DNA from 3 places in the Agrobacterium sp. 22-214-1 genome. Region 3 is predicted to be linked to each of the others. Evidence: predicted binding sites of a transcription regulator. Region 3 holds the regulator's gene; each other region holds the start of a gene.

Region 1 (6,628 bases), on a different contig from region 3:
AATGTCCGCGACGGAGACACGGTGCAGGCGGGCAAGCTGCTCGTGCGTTTCGAAACCGACGAGCTGCAATCGACGCTTTTGCTGCGGCAGAGCGACCGGGACGCGGCCGAGGCCGAGCTGATGCTGGCAATGCAGGCCCTGACGAGAACCGAACAGCTTGCCCTGAAAAACATCGCTTCGGCAGAACAGCTCGACAAGGCGAAAAGCGATGTCGCGGTGAAGACGGCTAGGCTCCAGAGCCTTTCGGCGCAGGCGGATATTGCCCGCCTCGCCCTTCGCAATGCCGAAATCCGCGCGCCCTTCGGTGGCACCGTCACCCGGCGGCTGGCCGAGGCGGGATCGCGTGTCGGCGCGGATGGCGAGCTTCTCACGCTGGTCGATACCAGCGTGCTGGAGGCGAAGGTTCTTGTCGCCACGCGCGATGTTCCGCGCGTCGCCCTCGGTCAGACGGCGGAACTGAAGATTGACGGCCTTGGCGGCCAGATCGTCAAAGGCACGGTCGACCGCATCAGCCCGGTTGCCGAAGACGGCACCCGCTTCGTCGCCGTCTATCTGCGGCTTGCCAATCGTGACGGCAGCCTGTGGGGCGGAATGTTCGCCAGCGGATCGATCCTGCTGCGCGAGAAAAACGATGCGCTCGTCGTTCCCGCCATCGCGCTGCGCAAGGATGAGACAGGTTACCATGTGCTCAAGGTGCAGGACGGCCATCTTCGCCGCCAGACGGTCACGGTGGGAGCGCGCTGGAACGGCGGCAGCCTGATCGAGATTGCCGCCGGGCTGAAGGATGGCGAGACCATCCTGACCGCGCCGCTTCCCGAATTGCAGCCCGATATGGCCGTCACCGTCGACAAGGCAGGCTGAAATGTTCTTGACCCGCATATCCGTTACCCATCCCGTTTTCGCCACCATGATGATGGTCGCGCTTCTGGTCATGGGCGCTTTCTCCCTGCAACGGCTTGGGCTGGACCAATATCCCAATGTCGACGTTCCCGTGGTGGTGGTCGTCACCTCTTATCCCGGCGCGACGCCGGAGACGGTGGAAACCGAGGTGACACGCCCGGTCGAGGATGCGCTGAACGCCATTGGCGGTCTCGATGAGGTCACCTCCACCTCCTATGAGGGGCGCTCCGTCGTCGTCGCGAAATTCAAGCTCGAGGTGCGCAGTTCGGCCGCCGCGCAGGAGGTGCGCGACAAGATCGCCGCCATCGAGGCGAATTTTCCCGAAGATGCCAAAAAGCCGGTCATATCGAGGTTCGACCCCGCCGCCGAGCCGATCCTGTCGGTGGCGATCAGTTCGACGTCGCTCGATGTGCCCGCCCTCACCAGCCTTGCCGACCAGAAGGTGGTGCGGCAGTTGACGACGGTTGCCGGCGTCGGCCAGGCAACGCTGGTCGGCGCCCGCAAACGGCAGATCGATGTGGCAATCGACGAGACGCGCATGCGCGCCCTCGGGATCGGCATCAACGAGGTGGTGAATGCGCTGCGCACCGGCAACAACAACAGCCCGGCCGGAAGCGTCGTCGACCCCGTCTCCGAACGCACGATCCAGGTGCAGGGGCGTATCGAGGAGCCGCAGGCGCTGCTGGATATGGTGGTGGCAAGGCGCGGCGGCGCGGCCATTGCGCTTCGCGATGTCGCAACGCTTTCCGAAGGGGCAGCCGATGCCGAAAACCGCGCCCTTTATAATGGCCAGACGGCGCTGGCGATCGACATCGTCAAGGTTCAGGACGCCAATACGGTTCAGGTCGCGACGGATGTGAGGAAGCGCCTCGATGCGCTCAACGCCGAGCTTGCCCCACAGAACGTGCAATTGCGCATCGTCACGGATGCGTCGATACCGATCCGCGAATCCGTCAACCAGGTACAGACGACGCTGATCGAAGGTGCGGCGCTCGCCGTCGCCATCGTCTTCCTGTTCCTCAATTCCTGGCGCAGCACGGTGATTACCGGGCTGACATTGCCGATAGCAATCATCGGCACGCTCGCGGTGATCCATTTCCTCGGCTTCACGCTCAATACGCTCAGCCTGCTGGCGCTGACGCTTTCCATCGGCATTCTGGTGGATGACGCCATCGTGGTGCGCGAAAACATCACCCGCCATCTCCACATGGGCAAATCCCACCTGCGCGCGGCACTCGACGGCACCAATGAAATCGGGCTTGCGGTAATCGCAACAACGGCGACCATCGTGGCAGTCTTCCTGCCGGTCGCCTTCATGGACGGCATTGTCGGCCGGTTTTTCTATGAATTCGGCGTCACCGTTTCCGCCGCCGTCCTGATCTCGCTCTTCGTCGCCTTCACGCTCGACCCGATGTTATCAAGCGTCTGGTACGATCCGGACGCCCAGCCCGATGCGAAGCGCGGGCCGGTAGGCCACCTGATCGCCCGTTTCGACCGCGGCTTCGAATGGATGGCCGGGCAATATCGCCGGGCCATCGGCTGGACCCTGCGGCACCGGCTCGTCACCCTGCTTGTCACGTCGGGCATCTTTATCGGCAGCCTGTTCATGGTGCCGCTGGTCGGCACGGAGTTCGTTCCGAATGCCGATGAGGGCCGCTTTCAGGTCAATATTACCGCGCCGGTCGGCTCCTCGCTGGATTATACGACAACGAAGGTGCGGCAGGTCGAAAAGGCGCTGAAGGAATTTCCGGAAGTCGAGACGCTCTATTCCACCGTCAATACCGGCGGCGCCGCCGGTAAGCATCGGGCCACCATATTGGTGGGGCTGGTGCCGCTCGACATGCGGAGCCGAACCCCGCTCTCCCTTGCCGAACCGGTTCGCAAACGCCTGTCAGCCATACCCGGCATAGAGATTACGATCCTGCAGAATGGCCTTGGCGGCGGCGAAAGCCCGGTGCAGCTCAGCATCCTCGGCGACGACCGGGCGGTCCTCGAAAAAATCGCCACCGGTCTGGTCGAAGACATGAAGAAAATCCCCGGCCTCGTGGATGTGACCTCCAGCGCCAGGGATGTGACCTCCATTCTTTCGGTCCGCCTGAAGCCTGCGGCGGCGAGCGATCTCGGCATTGCCCGCTCCGATCTTGCCGCGGCCCTTTCCCCCCTTATCGGCGGCGAGGATGTGTCGAAATGGACGGATGCGGACGGCAACAGCTACGATATCGTCATCCGCCTGCCCGTCGAGCGGCGGTCCGACGCGGCAGGTCTCGGTGAATTGATGATCGCGACCAGCCGCACGGCCGCGAACGGCGCACCGCTGATGGTGCGTCTCGATCAGGTTGCCGATATCGGCATCATGCCGGCCCCCGCCGAAATCCGCCGTATCGACAATCGCCGCGAGATACTGGTTTCGGCCAATATCGCCGGCCGCACGCTTGGCGACGTGACGGAGACGTTGCAGGGCCTGACAGCCGGTCGTGACCTGCCGAACGGCTATCGCATCCGCTTCGGCGGTGACGCCGAAACCATGCAGGAGACCATCGGCCACATGGTCACGGCGCTTACCATGGCCGTTATCTTCATCTACATCGTGCTCGCCTCGCAATTCGGCAGTTTCATGCAACCGCTCGCCATCATGGCGTCCCTGCCACTTTCGCTTGTCGGCGTCCTCATCGGGCTGATGGTGGCCGGCAGTACGATCAACATGTTCTCGCTGATCGGCTTCATCATGCTGATGGGCCTCGTGACCAAAAACGGCATCCTGCTGGTCGATTTCGCCAATCGTGAGCGGCGGCGTGGGCTATCGCTGAACGCGGCGCTGGAAAATGCCGGCGTCATCCGCTTCCGCCCGATCATCATGACGACACTGGCGATGATCTTCGGCATGATCCCGCTCGGTCTGGCCGTCAGCGGTGGCGGCGCGCAGCGTGCGCCGATGGCCCATGCGGTGGTTGGGGGCCTCATCAGTTCCACGCTGCTGACCCTGATCGTGGTGCCGACCATCCTGTCCTATATAGACAGCATCGTCAGGCGTTTTACCCGCCTGTTGCCGAAAGCGCCGGATGAAACGGGGCATTCGAACCATCCGGCGCAACCTTCCCAAAAGCAGCCGGCCTGAAAAGGCCGGTTTTGCATCCATGGAGTTGCCGTCACCTCAGCAGGAGAATGGCGGCCGGGCCCGCCAGAAGCACGGCGAGGACGATGATGGGATGGAGATAACGCAATAAAAAGCGGAGAACGGGACGACATGGTTTCATGCAACGGCACCTGACGGCAAACATCAGGCAAGGTTGGAGATGGCCCATTGCGGCGGCATTACAGTCTTGACCACAGGAGCGGATGCCGGACGGGTGCGGTTACGGCCTCTCGCTGCCCTGACGCTTCTTTTTGCCCTTCGGGCGAAAATCGACAAGAAGCGACTTCAGTTCGATATCGCGAACGCGCCTTGCCGCCTCATCCGGGCGCACCCATTCCAGCAGGCGTTCACCGCGTTCCTTGAAACTGGTTTCCGCCTCCGTCACCTCTATCTGGAACACATCGACCATGCAGGGAACGACATCGCCATTGTCGAGCATCTTGAGATAGGTATAGCGGCCAACCGCATTCTTTTTCACCCGGCCGCGCACGCCCGCCTCCTCCCACGCCTCGATTGCCGCCGCCTCGTGCGGCTTCTTGCGTTTCATCGGCCAGCCGCGCGGAATGATCCAGCGTCCGCTGGTACGGGACGTGACGAGGAGGATTTCGACATCCTCGCCATTGCCGGCATAACGGAAGCAAAGCGCGGCATATTGCTGCCGGAAAGCGCCGGTGAAGAGCTTTTCCGGAACCGCAGCAAGCTGCTGGAGCAATGTCAGTGCACGAGCCGGGCGGGTTTTCCGGCTTTTCTTGGTGGGTTTCATATCCGTTGATAGTGCTGATTTTCCGGGTTGCATCAATGCCCCGCGTGCATTTATGACAGTTTTATGACAATCACCCCCCACAACTAATAAAGCGCCATTGAGGGCCAATTCGCATGATGAGTATTTTTCGCAAGCTGATGCCGCGCGAGGACCGTTTCTTCGACATGTTCAGCAAACATTCCGAAACCGTCATCAAAGCGGCCGAGGCCCTTGACCAACTTTTGAGCGGCATCGACGTCGAGAAGAACTGCGACCTCATCGTCGCCCTCGAACATCAGGCGGACGACATCACCCGCGAGGTGCTACTCGCCGTCAGGCGCAGCTTCATCACCCCCTTCGACCGCGGCGACATCAAGGATCTCATCCAGTCGATGGATGACGCCATCGACATGATGCACAAGACCGTCAAGACCATCCGTCTTTTCGAGCAAACGGAATTCGATCCGCTGATGAAGGAAATGGGTCATGAGATCGTGCGCGCAGCCGGCCTCATCGCGGAAGCCATTCCGCTTCTCAACAAGGTCGGCACGAATGCGCATCGCCTGTCATCCATCGCCGAAGAGGTGACCCGCGTTGAAGGCCGCTCCGACGAACTTCACGATCAGGGTCTCAAGGACCTCTTCCGCCGCCACGGCGCAAGCGGCAATGCCATGGCCTATATGATCGGCAGCGAGATCTACGGCGAACTCGAAAAGGTCGTCGACCGTTTCGAGGATGTGGCCAACGAGATCAGCGGCATCGTTATCGAGAACGTCTGATGGATGTCGCACTTGCCCTGCCGCTGCTAATCGGCCTTATCGCCATCGCGCTGTTCTTCGATTTTCTGAACGGTCTGCACGATGCCGCCAATTCCATCGCCACCATCGTCTCCACCCGCGTGCTGCGCCCGCAATATGCGGTCGCCTGGGCGGCCTTCTTCAACTTCATCGCCTTCCTGTTCTTCGGCCTGCATGTGGCCGAAACGCTCGGCACCGGCATCATCGATCCGGCCATCGTATCGCCGCAGGTGATCTTCGCGGCGCTGATCGGCGCCATCGTCTGGAACATCGTCACCTGGATTTTCGGCATTCCCTCCAGCTCGTCGCATGCGCTGATCGGCGGGCTCGTCGGTGCTGGATTTGCGAAGGTGGGTTTCAATTCCATCGTCTGGTCGGGCCTGCTGAAAACCGTGGGCGCCATCTTCATGTCGCCGGCCATCGGCTTCTTCCTCGCCCTGCTTCTGGTGCTCACCGTCTCCTGGCTGTTCGTGCGGCAAACGCCCTTTGCCGTGGACCGCACCTTCCGCGTGATGCAGTTCATCTCCGCCTCGCTTTATTCGCTGGGACACGGCGGCAACGACGCGCAGAAGACCATGGGCATCATTGCCGTGTTGCTCTTCAGCCAGGGACATCTCGGCGAGAGCTTCTACGTGCCCTTCTGGGTGGTGATTTCCTGCCAGTCGGCCATGGCGCTCGGCACGCTGTTCGGCGGCTGGCGTATCGTCCATACGATGGGATCGAAGATCACCCGGCTCAATCCGATGCAGGGTTTCTGCGCCGAAACCGGCGGTGCGCTGACGCTGTTCGGTGCGACGTGGCTCGGCATTCCGGTCTCGACCACCCACACGATCACCGGCGCCATCGTCGGCGTCGGCGCGGCCCGCCGCGTCTCGGCGGTGCGCTGGGGCCTTGCCGGCAATATCGTCATCGCCTGGATCGTGACCATGCCCGCGGCTGCGCTGATCTCCGCCGCGGTTTACGGGCTGACGTCGCTGTTCGGCTGATAGGTTCAGCCCTGCCCCGATTTGCCGCTCCTCCCGGAACAAAAGCCACCCCGTGGCTGTTGTTCCGGGG
Region 2 (6,628 bases), 250 kb from region 3:
AACCACTCTATGGAACCAATCCAATCGCCTTCGCCACCCCCGTCGGCGGTGCCGATCCGCTGGTCATCGATCTCGCGCTCTCCAAGGTCGCGCGCGGAAAGATCATGGCGGCCCGCCAGAAGGGTGAAACCATCCCCGGCGACTGGGCGCTCGACCGAAACGGCCGGCCGACGACCGATCCCGAAGAGGCCATAGAGGGAACCATGGTGCCCGCAGGCGAGGCCAAGGGCGCTGCGCTGGCATTGATGGTGGAGATCATGGCCGCTGCGGTGACAGGCGGCAACTTCGCATTCGAGGCTTCTTCCCTTCTCGACGATAAGGGAGCGCCGCCCTCTCTCGGCCATACGATCATCGCCATAGACCCGGTATCGTCAGGCGGTACGGCCTTTACCGAGCGGCTGGGGCTCATCGCCGGCGAGATAGAAAAGCAGGAAAATGTGCGTCTGCCCGGTCGCCGGAGCCAGGGGATTCGCAAACAGGCGCTGGAAAGCGGCATCGTGATCGAAAGCGATATTCTGGCCGAAATTCAGTCGCTTTGATGCGACAATAAAACCCGGCGGGTCGAATATGACCCGCCGGGCAAACCGTAAATGGCTGCTTTGCGTCTATAGGGCCGGACATCATGTCCAGCCCGCTTTGGTCCGCCATCCCGCCATTGATATGGAAGGATTTTGACGCAGAAAGCCGCTCATTCGGTTTTCAGCTTACGGGAGGGGACGTTTCGCGTAAGCTTGGATGATCAGGTGGCGATTATGCGTCCTGTTCGATCAGGCCGCGCAGCAGGGCGATGCTGACGGCATTCAGCATATTGGTGGCACCCAGTCTGTGGCGCACCCTTTCAAGAGTGTCCTTCACGTCCGCTTCGTCCGCGCCGGTTATCAAGGCGATGTGGGACGGATGCTTGCCCCGCGCGACCAGCCCCAGATAATGCCGCTCACGCTCCGAAAGGATGATTTCACGCGTCTGGCGATGTTCATGCGGCGTATTTGAAGACATTTTCTTTCAGCCTTAAAAGAGATTGGCCTTCCCGGGGCGCGATCAGTCAATGATTCATTCCCCGAAACCAGCTCGTTTACCGCTCTGTCTATACGCGAACAGAAACGCTAGTTTCGCCAATAGGTTTCATCGGGCATCGGTAATTATGCAATAAGGGCCGATTTCGCAGCCAGCCGATCCCGGCGCGGACGCTCTATTCTGTGCATTGAAAGGAACTGCAACATCGATATCGCCAAGGACCACAATTGGTCTGGCGTGAAATGCAGCTTCAAAGCTCTGGAATGTTTTCGTCACACCCGAAGGATATGCGGCGCTCTAATAGGCGATGTGCCTCACCGATAGAATAACATCTCGCGCCAAGTTTTTCGTTTTATTGTTATGTTTCGGCACATATTGCGATGAGCGCTGACATATTTCTCAAATTTAATGCGTCATTTCGAAATATTGATGCCGTCAACATGTATCATCCGGCGGAATGATGCGCGTGTTTCTTGCGAATATCGGTCGGTGTTGCGCCGAACCAGCGGGAGACGGAACGCGAAAACGCACCGGGTGTCGAATAGCCAAGCCTGTAACTGATGTCGGATACCGGAAGATCGCTTTCCACGAGGAGTTTGAAACCGGCATTTTTGCGAATGGCATCCTTTATCTCGTTGAGATTGGTGCCGAGCTCTGCGAGCCGCCGTTGAAAACTCCGTTCCGACAGGTTGAAATAGGGAGCGATCTCGCCGAGCGAAAGCTCGGCATCCGAGAGCCGCATCTGCATGTACCGCTTCACCTGGTCAATGAAATGGGTCGCGTCCGCCGATGTTTCCGGTCGCAACATGCGGCATTGCAGGTTCATCAGCTCGAACAGCCGCTCATCCGCATTCGGATTGACCACATCGAGAAGCGATACCGGAAGACGCATGGTATGGATCGGCTGGGAAAAACTGACGCGCCTGGTCATTCTTTCTTTAAATAGCTGAATATTATTCGGTTTCGGCCGCTCCAGACCGATCTCGATCTGGTTGATACGATCTCCGAGAATATCACGGAGACGTTGTACCAGGACGGCGAGCGACAAATCCACATACTGATCGCGTTTGGCGATAACCGGCGCGAAGGACCATGACAGGGTTACCTGCGTGGCATCCGTTACCATGGTGAAATTGCTGTTGTTGGTCGCGTAATAGACATGGTCCTGAAGAAAACGCAGGAACGCCCGTACCGTCGGTGCGCTGATCAGCCCATATCCGAACGCGCCGGATGCACCCGCTGGAAAGGTGGAGGCGCATTGTAGACCGAAGGCGTCGTCGCCGGAAATCAGTGCGCAGGTTTCGAGCAGGCGGGAAAATCTATCGAGGCTGATACGTTCCGTCAGGCTGCTGAATATGGCTGGATCAATGTCCAGAGCCTTGCAGATCGGCGCGATATCGATGCCCCGGGACCGGGCATAATTGCTGACGCCGGCAGCCAGACCGGCCACCACACTTATCTCGTCGCTGACCCTTTTCTCGGGCATCCCTCGCCTTGGCGTACCATGTTTGGAAATTGTCGCCTGATGGTAAGGCTTGAGAGAGCGTTTGTCGAGCAGCCCGGCTCCGGGATTTTAAGTGCGGTCGGTGTCTGCGCTTTGCTCCAGCACCTGCATGATGGCTTGGCCGGCATCTTCGATAGCGCCGCTATTGTCGACGGTCGTCACGTCGAAATCTCCAACGACCGTCAACGAGCTGCGTTCCAGCCGCCGGAGAATATCGTCCCGGCTTTCCCGCCCGCGCTGTTCCAGCCGCCTTGCCAGCACATCCGGCCGCGCAACGATGTTCACGACCTTAAGACGGGAAAAGGCGGTGCCGAAATGCGGCAGGGCGGAACGCGAACCGTTGGCGATGACCACATCTCCCGCATTGAGATGACGATAGACAGCGGCCGGGATGCCATATTTCAGCCCATGCGCCTGCCAGGACACCGCGAAGGCGCCCTCATCTTCCAGCCGGTTGAACTCGTGCATCGAAACGGCATCGTGGTTTTCACCCCCCGCATCGCCGCTGCGGGTAATGACGCGGCGGGTGAAGTGAAAGCCCGGCCGCCCACACAGTCGCGCTGCGGCATAGTCCATCAGCGTGTCCTTGCCGGCCCCGCTCGGGCCGACAATCACGATCATCGTGCCGGGCGATGCCGCGCGCCGGCTATCCTGCCCATCATCGGTCATGCCACGCGCTTGCCCTGACGCCAGACGGAACGGGCGACCGGCACGCCATCCTCGCGGTGAACCCGGACCAGGTCGGCCCGCAATCCTGTCGCGATACGACCGCGATCAAGAAGGCCGACGGTGCGCGCCGGCGTGGCGGTGACCATGCGCAGTGCTTCCGGCAGGCTGATGGCTTCTACCTGATCGGCGAGCAGGAATGGCGCGAAGAGCAGGCTGAAGGGCACGTAGTCGGAAGAAAGAACATCCAGCACGCCGATCTCCGCGAGGTCGCGGGCGGCGATATTGCCGGAATGGGACTTGCCGCGAACGATGTTCGGCGCGCCCATCAGCACGCTCATGCCGGCGCTGTGCGAGGCTTTTGCGGCTTCGACGCTGGTGGGGAATTCCGCCAGTTTCACGCCGTGGCCGATAGCCTCGCCGACATGCGCTTCGGTGGCGTCGTCATGGCTTGCGACCGTAATGCCGCGCTCGGCGCAGCGGGCGGCCAGATAATCGCGGTGCTTGGCGGAATATTCCGCCGACGCCGCCTGCCGACGCCGCACGAACTCGGCGAAAGCCTCGTCGCTCAACCCACGCTTCTTCTGGTAATAGAAGATATACTGATCCATCGACTGGAACTGGCGCTGCCCCGGGGAGTGGTCCATCAGGGAAATCAGCCGCACGCGCGGATCGGTTTCGAAGTCTTCGAAATGTTCGAGCACATCAGAGGAAGCGACTTCACAGCGCAGATGCAGCAGGTGATCCGAACGAAGGCGGTTCTGATCCGCCGCGGCCTCGATGGCGTCAGCCATTTCGCGCATTTCACCCTTCTTGAAGCCGCCGTCTTCATCCGAGCCGAGCCGCAGGCAGTCGAATACGGTGGTGATGCCGGAGGCGGCCACCTGTGCGTCATGGGCCTGAATGGCGGCGATCTTGTCCCAGATCACGCCGGGGCGCGGTGAATAATGCTGCTCAAGATGGTCGGTATGCAGTTCCACCAGACCCGGGATCAAATAATCACCTTCGAGATCTTCGCCGGTTTTGGAAGCACCTTCGCTGATATCGGCGATCTTGCCGTCACGGATCAGGACTGAGCCCAGAATAATATCGTCTTCCAGAACGATACGGGCATTGGAAAGGGCGTGCTCGGTCATGGGTTCGCATCTTTCTTTGGTGGCTGGCCAAGGGGGTGCCAGCTATGAACGGTAAAGGGCGCGCCGCGCGTTTCTTCAATGAACAAAGCGAGGCCGGAAATGCTGAGAGGTCGATCGGTGAATTCGGAAAACCGCGACGAAAGCACCTCGCGCATGGCGAGCTGCTCGCTCTCGTCGATGCGGCCGGTCAGCGTCATGTGAAAACGGAAATCATCCATGACATGGGGATAACCCCAGAGCGACAGATTTTGCCGCTGGCTCTCCGTCAGCATCTGTGGCCGCCGACGGGCAATATCGGTCTCTGACAGGGGCGCGCGAAACCGGTCGAAATGATCGACGATCTCGGCGGCAAAATCCTGCAGCGGCTGATAGGTGCGGTCCGGGATCAGTGCAAAAAACGGCCCGAGTGCACCGACGACGACACGCGGAATTTCGAAGGTGGACTGGCTGGCCGCGAAATCTTCGAAGGCCGTGAGCAGCTCCGCTTCGCTGTATTTTTCGGCAAGCTCGAAAGGAGCCTTCAGGGTCGCGTGGAAACCGTAACGGCGTGGCTCCTCCGTCATGTCGGCATAGTCGTCGTGGTCGTCATGCAGCGTGCCGGAAAATGCATTGCGGCCCAGCCAGCGTGACGCCGCCTCAGTCAACGGGTGATCTTTAGCCGGAGAAAAATAGATGGCATAGCGCACGGCAAGCACTCTTCAGTGTCATGGGAGACCAGGGATGAGAAGCTATTTGGCGTGACTCGCCAGCTTCCCGCAAGGTCAGGAGTGCGAGGTAATTGGTTTCCGTGACAGAATGATGATGCCGAAGGAAAAAAGCGCATTGGAAATGCGGCAAGCTTCCTAATGTGCTGAAGACACAGGCGGACATGATGACGGGATAGGGCCGGCATAAATCGGGACTGCGCGGGTGTCTGGAGGAGATGACGAACATCGTTACGAGGTTCGTCATTCCATCCCTTCAGACCTAGTGTTGTGTTTTGCCGATCAGGCGTGAACGCAGCGAATTGGAGATGTGGTCGAACAGGAAAACGACGAAGAGGATAAGCAGGACCATATAGGCGACCTTGTCCCAGTCGGCATTGGTGCCCATCGCTTCCAGCAGTTTCAGACCGATGCCGCCGGCGCCCACCGCGCCGATGATGGTGGCGGAGCGGGTATTGCTTTCCCAGAAATAGAGTGACTGCGAAATGAAGACCGGCAGGACCTGCGGCAGCACACCGAAGCGGTTGACCGCAATCGGGGAAGCGCCGACCGATTTGACACCCTCGCGCTGCTTGTCGTCGACATTTTCCAGCGCCTCGGCATAGACCTTGCCGAGCGCACCGGTATCGGTGAAGAAGATCGCGGCAATGCCGGGGATCGGTCCGGGCCCGAAGCTGCGGGTGAAGAACAGCGCCCAGATCAGCATGTCGATGGAACGCAGGAAGTCGAACAGCCGCTTCATGCCCCAGTTTGCGGTCCTGTTAGCGGTGATGTTGCGCGCGGCGATGAAGGCGAGCGGCAGGGCGACGAGCGTTCCGAACAGCGTGCCCACAAAGGCCATGACCAGCGTCTGCATCAGCTTGGAAAGAATATCGGCATGTTGCCAGACGCTGTTGTCGAGGAAATCGTCCACCATGTGGCCGATATTGGAGCGCCCGGGATCGAGCCTTTCTCCCCACAGCGCGAGAGCGGCGAGTTCACCAAAGCCCTTGCCCCAGAATTCCGATTTGGTGTCGAACAGGAAATTCGCCCATCCAAGGAAACGGCGCTGCACATAGACCTGGCTGGTGCGGATTTCCGCCTGTCCGGCAAAACCAAAATGCACGAGAACCTTGTTGCCGTCCTGCTGGATTTCCTGCGGCACATCGTCAGATGCCCGGGCCTGTTCTCCATTGATGATGACGGGATAATTCTTGCCGTCGACATAGACATCCACCCGGGTCGGGGTCACGTCGAGGCGGTTGTCTGTGCCCACATAAACGACGCTGTAGCCGCCACCCGGCAGGGGCTGCAGCCAGTCGATCTTTGCATCGACCGGATATTGCCCGCGGCTGGACCATTGCGGCTCCACCTTGCCGTCTTCGAAACGCAGGCGCGGCTGGGCGCGCCAGGAATACCAGTCCTGAATATAACTCGAGGCACGATCCCACCGGCCCTGCATGAAGGCAGGACCGACATTGAAGAAGAAAAAGCAGCCGATGAGATAAAAGGTGACAGTGAGAAGGCCGACGAGCAGACCATATCGCTGCATGAAACTGCGATTGAACACGTGCGGATGCGCGGCCGCCAATCTCTCGCGGTCGGCGGTGTTGAGAATGAAGCTG
Region 3 (6,628 bases):
GCAAGGCATGCACCGAGCGGGAAACCGCCGCCGATACCCTTGGCAACCGCCATGATATCCGGTGCAACGCCCGTCTGCTCATAGGCAAAGAGCTTGCCCGTACGGCCAACGCCGGTCTGGACCTCGTCGAAAATCAGCAACATGCCGTGCTCATCACAGAGCGACCGCAGCAGCTGCAGGAATTCCTTGGCTGGCGCGCGAATGCCGCCCTCACCCTGAATGGGCTCGATCAGAAGCGCGGCCGTTTCGGCCGTGATGGCGGCTTCCAGCGCATCGACGTCACCGAAGGGCACCTGGTCGAAACCTTCGACCTTGGGACCGAAACCTTCGAGATATTTCTGCTGGCCGCCGGCGGCAATCGTCGCCAGCGTGCGGCCATGGAAGGCGCCTTCAAAGGTGATGATACGGAACTTTTCCGGATGCCCCTTGGAATAATGATAACGGCGCGCGGTCTTGATCGCGCATTCCAGCGCTTCCGCGCCGGAATTGGTGAAGAAGACCTTGTCTGCGAATGTCGCTTCCGTCAGGCGCTTTGCAAGCTTTTCCTGGCCCGGGACTTCATAAAGGTTCGAGACGTGCCAGACCTTCTCGGCTTGGGTCTTGATCGCCTCCACGAGGTGCGGATGGGCGTGACCCAGCGAGTTGACCGCGACGCCGGCCGCAAAATCCAGATATCGTTCGCCGCTTTCCGTGAGCAGCCAGACGCCCTCGCCTCGCTCGAAGCGCAGGGGGGCTCTAGCAAACGTATCGAACAATGGCGCGGCGGCTTCGGCCATGGCTGTATCACTCCTTGCGCGGAAGCGCTGTCAGACGGTTGTCAATAGGCTTTCGGGGTTATCCCTTGCCTGAAAATCAAAAATGCCGCCTCGCGGCGGCAGGGGCACTATTGTCACTTCGCCTGCCGATGTCAACAAAAGTCCGCGTTTCCCGGGCTTCTCAAGCCCTAGTAGGTGGCGGCGGATGAGGCCCAAGGTGTTGCCTTTCAGACTCAACTCGCCAGCAAGTTGGGGAAAACCGGAAAATCGATTCGAGATGATTCCCGCGACTCTTGCCACGGAGTCTGCGTGGCACTAGGTTAATCGCTAATTACTAGACTGCATTGCGGCGGAACTAGTCACCAAAAATCAGGCAGAAACCACGCTCGCGGCACGCCCGCGAGGCGGAGAGGGATTCTGCCGACATTATACGCGACAAGCGGAGAAGCGGCATGAACTGGACAGACGAACGAGTCGAAAAACTCAAGAAATTGTGGTCCGAGGGGCTTAGCGCCAGCCAGATAGCAGCGCAGCTGGGCGGCGTGAGCCGCAATGCCGTCATCGGCAAGGTCCATCGCCTCAACCTGCCGGGACGCGTGAAGGCCGGCGGCCCGGTTACCTCGGCGCGTTCCGCGCCCAAGCGCACCGCTGCCCCTGCCCCGCGCGCGACGAATTTCGCGACCCGCGTCAGCGCAGCACCTGCACGCGCCTTGAACCGCTCGAGCGCGGCAACGGCGCTGCACGAGGAGATCGATATCGAGACCGCCGAAGTTCTCGATTACGTTCCCTCCAAAAATGTCGTTACGCCGATTTCCCGCCGCCTGACGCTGACGGAACTGACGGAGCGCACCTGCAAGTGGCCGGTCGGCGATCCGCTGAAGGATGATTTCCATTTCTGCGGTTGTGAAGCACTGGAATCTTCGCCCTATTGCAAGTTCCATGCAAAGCTTGCCTACCAGCCGGTAAGCGAGCGTCGCAAGGCTTGAGTGTTGCGGCACGCATTCGACACTCAAAAACTACGGGCCTTCGGGCCCGTTTTTTTATGGCGGAATCCAAAGTGGTTCAGACGCGGAGCCCGCGTTGTTTAAGAGGCGCTCCCAATCCCTGTTCTTGCGCATTCTCCGGATGTAAAACCGCGATGGGCCCTTGCGGCAAATGCTCTGAATTCGTCGGCGACGTGCCGCGCCCTTCCTACTGTCAGGTTTCACCGCGCAATCCGGCTTTCAGCAGACCGTCTGTCACCTTCAAAAGAACGAGGATACGCGTTTGCGGAAGGTTCAAAATCGAAAGGCCCGACACCGTTCCGGTCTCGGGCCTTCTGATTTTTGGAGAATTTATCCCAAGTGAAACCATCGGTTTCGGTTTTCTCAGGCTTCCATTGAATATCCGGCGCCGCGCACGGTGCGGATGACATCCTGCATATGCGAAAAATTGAGCGCCTTGCGCAGACGTCCGACATGCACGTCGACGGTGCGCTCATCCACATAGATATCGTGACCCCAGACGCCATCCAGCAACTGCGAGCGGGAAAACACCCGGCCGGGAGAGGTCATCAGGAATTCCAGCAAGCGGAATTCCGTCGGGCCGAGGCGCACTTCGCGGCTCTTGCGGTGAACGCGATGGGTCTCACGATCCAGTTCGATATCCCCGCATTTCAGCACCGAAGACAGAACCTCGGGGCGGGCGCGGCGCAGCATCGCCTTGACGCGGGCCATGAGTTCCGGCGTCGAGAACGGCTTGACGACATAATCGTCGGCGCCGGTGGCGAGACCGCGAACCCGTTCGCTTTCTTCGCCGCGCGCCGTCAGCATGATGATGGGCAGGCGCTCGGTTTCCGGCCGCATCCTGAGCCGACGGCACAGTTCGATACCGGAAACGCCGGGAAGCATCCAATCCAGGATAAGGAGGTCCGGAATACGTTCCTGCAGCCTGATTTCTGCCTCGTCTCCACGGGATATCGTGTCGACGTCATATCCCTCAGCCTCGAGATTGTAACGAAGCAGGACGCTCAGCGCTTCCTCGTCTTCCACAACTGCAATCTTGGGCACCATATACTAACTCCGCAAGCCGCTGCCTGTCTGTTACTCGGTCACCGAACCGAGGGTGTTGGAACTGTCGTCCTTCGGACGCTCGCCTTCCGGCTGGCTGCCGGTGGTCATGTAATAGATCGTCTCGGCGATATTGGTGGCGTGATCGCCGATACGCTCGATATTCTTGGCGCAGAACAGAAGATGCGTGCAGGTGGTAATGTTGCGCGGATCTTCCATCATGTAGGTCAGAAGCTCACGGAAGAGCGACGTATACATGGCGTCGATTTCCTCGTCGCGCTCGCGGATGGCATTGGCCTTCTCGGCGGAACGCGTGGAATAGACGTCCAGCACTTCCTTGAGCTGTACCAGCGCCAGTTCCGACAGGTGCTCTATGCCGCGGGCGAGCTTACGCGGCACGCCGGTGCCGGCAACGGCGATGACGCGCTTGGCGGTGTTCTTGCCAAGGTCGCCGACGCGCTCAAGGTCAGCTGCAATACGCAGGGTGCCGATGATCTCGCGAAGGTCTGCCGCCATCGGCTGGCGTTTGGCGATGGTGACGATGGCCTTGTCGCCGATCTCGCGCTCGGCGTGGTCGAGGATCGCATCGTCGGAAATGACCTTCTGGGCGAGCGCGGCATCGGAATTGACGAGCGCACGCACGGCGTCGGCGCACATCTGCTCCGCAAGACCGCCCATTTCGGCGATGCGGCGCGTCAGAAACTTCAATTCATCGTCATAAACGGAAACGATGTGAGAATGGGTCGTTGTCTGTGTCATGGTCTAGTCCTCCGGCTTGGCCTGCATGCGCGTACCCGGAAGCGGGCACGGCAGAAGCACCAGTCTTGTACGGTTTCGATAAAGCGCCGGCCGGGATCAGCCGAAGCGGCCCATGATGTAATCCTGCGTGCGCTGGTCATCCGGATTGGTGAACATCTTGTCGGTTTCGTTTTCCTCGACAAGATGACCAAGATGGAACATGGCCGTGCGCTGGGAAACACGCGCCGCCTGCTGCATGGAGTGCGTGACGATGACGATGGTGTAATTGGTGCGCAGCTCGTGGATCAATTCTTCGACCTTTGCGGTCGCAATCGGGTCGAGAGCCGAGCAGGGCTCGTCCATCAGGATCACTTCCGGGCTGACGGCAACGGCGCGTGCGATGCACAGACGCTGCTGCTGACCGCCGGAAAGACCGGTGCCGGATTCGTGCAGACGATCCTTAACCTCGTTCCAGAGACCCGCCTTCTGCAGGCTCTGCTCGACGATCTGGTCCATATCCGCCTTGTTGCGGGCGAGACCATGGATGCGCGGACCGTAGGAAATGTTTTCGTAGATCGACTTCGGGAAGGGGTTCGGCTTCTGGAACACCATGCCGACGCGGGCGCGCAATTCCACGACGTCAATCGCCTGATCGTAGATATCGTCGGTGTCGAGCGTGATCTTGCCGGTGACCCGGCAACCGTCAATCGTGTCGTTCATACGGTTCAGGGTACGCAGGAAGGTGGATTTGCCGCAGCCGGACGGGCCGATAAGCGCGGTCACCGTATTTTCCCGAACGTTGAGATTCACGTCGTAAAGCGCGCGCTTTTCGCCGTAATAAACCGAAACGTCCTTGCCGATCATCTTGTATGAGACTTCATTCATTTTCTTGTCCAGCGCCTTTTCAACTGCTGCTTCCGACAACATGTTCATTGCTCAAGCTCCTTCTACCAGCGCCGTTCGAAGCGGCGACGCAACAGGATTGCGCCAACATTCATGACGATGAGGAACAGAAGCAGGATGATGATAGCGCCGGATGTCCTTTCGACAAAGGCGCGCTCGGCTTCGTTCGCCCACATGTAAATCTGCACCGGCAGGGCCGTGGACGGATCCATCGGCGTTGTCGGATAATTCGCAACGAATGCCACCATGCCGATCAGGAGCAGCGGCGCCGTTTCGCCCAGCGCGTGGGCGAGACCGATGATGGTGCCGGTCAGAATGCCGGGCATGGCGAGCGGCAGCACATGGTGGAAGATCGTCTGCATCTTGGAAGCGCCGAGGCCGAGGGCGGCGGCGCGGATAGACGGCGGCACGGCCTTCAGGGCAGCGCGCGTCGCGATGATGATCGTCGGCAGGGTCATCAGCGTCAGGACGAGACCGCCGACCAGCGAGGCCGAGCGCGGAAAGCCCATGAAGTTGATGAAAACCGAGAGTCCGAGCAGACCGTAAACGATAGAGGGAACGGCCGCGAGATTGTTGATATTCACCTCGATAAGATCCGTCAGACGGTTCTTCGGGGCGAATTCCTCGAGATAGATGGAGGCCGCGACGCCGATCGGCAATGACAGCACCAGCACGATCAGCATCATGTAGAAGGAGCCGATCAGCGCCACGCCGACACCCGCCGCTTCCGGACGGCTCGACGCGCCGTTGACGAAGATGCCGGTATTGAAATGTTTGCCGAGCTGGCCGCTTTCGGCGAGCTGGTTCATCCAGCCGAGCTGCTGGTTCGAGATACGGCGATTGGCTTCATCCGCCGTCAGGTCGACTTGGCCCTTGAAGGCGCTGTCGACGTCGCCCGACGCCAGCAGCGTGACGGTGCGCGTGGTGCCGATAACGGCGGGATCGGCAACGACGATGTCGCGAAGCTGCGTGCGCACGCTGTCGGAAATCAGGAGATTGACGGCGCGAAGGCCGGCGCGGTCCGTCGGCGCAACACCCAGGACCTTGGCGACCGCATCGCGGGCGATGACGGGATAATTGGCCGTCATCAGCTTAGTGGGATTTGTGGCGCGCTCATTTTTCGGATCGATGATCTGTTCCGAAAACTCAACTGGAACGGTGATCATCGTCTGCTGGAAAGCGGTGTAACCCTTGGAAACCACCGAGAAAAGCAGCAGGAAGAGGAAGATGAGGCCGAAGGAAATCGCTGCCATGCCGTAGGCACGGAAGCGGCGTTCGGCGGCATAGCGGCGCTTGATGCCGATATCACGGCGCGTGGCCTTGTTGACGGCGCTCGCGCCGGCTGCGGGAGAAACGATGTCGGTCATTCATATTGCTCCCGGTATTTGCGCACGATGTAAAGCGCGTAGATATTCAGGCAAAGCGTGATGGCGAAAAGCGTGATGCCGAGTGCAAAGGCAACCAGCGTCTGCGGCGAGGTGAATTCAAGGTCGCCGGTGAGCTGGCTGACGATCTTGACCGTCACCGTGGTCATGGGTTCGAAGGGATTGAGCTGCAGACGGGCAGCAACACCGGCCGCAAGAACCACGATCATGGTTTCGCCGATGGCGCGCGACGCCGTCATCAGCACGGCGCCGACGATGCCCGGAAGAGCGGCCGGAATAATGACCCTCTTGATCGTCTCGGAACGCGTGGCGCCAAGACCGAGCGAACCGTCACGCAGCGAGCGCGGCACAGCGGTGATGATGTCATCCGACAGCGACGACACATAGGGGATCAGCATGATGCCCATGACGAAGCCGGCGGTGATGACGCTCTGCGCCTGGATGAAGTTGGCGTAGTTGCCCGTCGCCAGACCGTTGATCTGCGTGGAAATGTCTCTGAGGAAAGGACCGACCGTCGTGAGCGCGAAGAAGCCGTAGACGATGGTGGGAATGCCGGCGAGCACTTCAAGCAGCGGCTTTGCCATGGAGCGGAAGCGCGGCGAGGCATATTCCGCCATGTAGATCGCCGAAAAGAGACCGACCGGAACCGCAACCAGCATGGCGACCAGGCCGATATAAAGCGTGCCGGCGAGCAGCGGGATCAGGCCGAACTGGCCGGAGGAGTCGGTGGCGCCTGCCGCCGCAAAACGCGGATCCCAGACCGTTCCGAAGAAGAACTGGTGCGCCGGAACCATGGTGA

Evidence for each region. The regulator PhoB, encoded in region 3, activates phosphate uptake and scavenging genes when phosphate is short. The targets are predictions, from matches to a motif close to TGTCATNNANCTGTCAT.
Region 1: the regulator PhoB is predicted to act here: its motif matches at 4,849-4,865, upstream of ACQZ5G_RS21040 (DUF47 family protein).
Region 2: the regulator PhoB is predicted to act here: its motif matches at 5,108-5,124, upstream of ACQZ5G_RS09270 (DUF1045 domain-containing protein).

What each region holds. Positions count from the first base shown of each region.
Region 1 covers NZ_JBNWCK010000007.1:44,834-51,461, reverse strand. Annotated here, with positions in the region: gene ACQZ5G_RS21055 (efflux RND transporter periplasmic adaptor subunit) at 1-861, shown strand, start outside; gene ACQZ5G_RS21050 (efflux RND transporter permease subunit) at 863-4,015, shown strand; gene ACQZ5G_RS21045 (NUDIX hydrolase) at 4,254-4,796, opposite strand; gene ACQZ5G_RS21040 (DUF47 family protein) at 4,910-5,554, shown strand; gene ACQZ5G_RS21035 (inorganic phosphate transporter) at 5,554-6,558, shown strand.
Region 2 covers NZ_JBNWCK010000001.1:1,836,523-1,843,150, reverse strand. Annotated here, with positions in the region: gene ACQZ5G_RS09295 (Ldh family oxidoreductase) at 1-539, shown strand, start outside; gene ACQZ5G_RS09290 (transcriptional regulator) at 751-996, opposite strand; gene ACQZ5G_RS09285 (AraC family transcriptional regulator) at 1,460-2,500, opposite strand; gene phnN (phosphonate metabolism protein/1,5-bisphosphokinase (PRPP-forming) PhnN) at 2,588-3,187, opposite strand; gene ACQZ5G_RS09275 (alpha-D-ribose 1-methylphosphonate 5-triphosphate diphosphatase) at 3,184-4,320, opposite strand; gene ACQZ5G_RS09270 (DUF1045 domain-containing protein) at 4,317-5,015, opposite strand; gene phnE (phosphonate ABC transporter, permease protein PhnE) at 5,287-6,628, opposite strand, start outside.
Region 3 covers NZ_JBNWCK010000001.1:1,587,370-1,593,997, forward strand. Annotated here, with positions in the region: gene ACQZ5G_RS08000 (acetylornithine transaminase) at 1-776, opposite strand, end outside; gene ACQZ5G_RS08005 (GcrA family cell cycle regulator) at 1,208-1,741, shown strand; gene phoB (phosphate regulon transcriptional regulator PhoB) at 2,123-2,806, opposite strand; gene phoU (phosphate signaling complex protein PhoU) at 2,837-3,562, opposite strand; gene pstB (phosphate ABC transporter ATP-binding protein PstB) at 3,659-4,474, opposite strand; gene pstA (phosphate ABC transporter permease PstA) at 4,489-5,811, opposite strand; gene pstC (phosphate ABC transporter permease subunit PstC) at 5,808-6,628, opposite strand, start outside.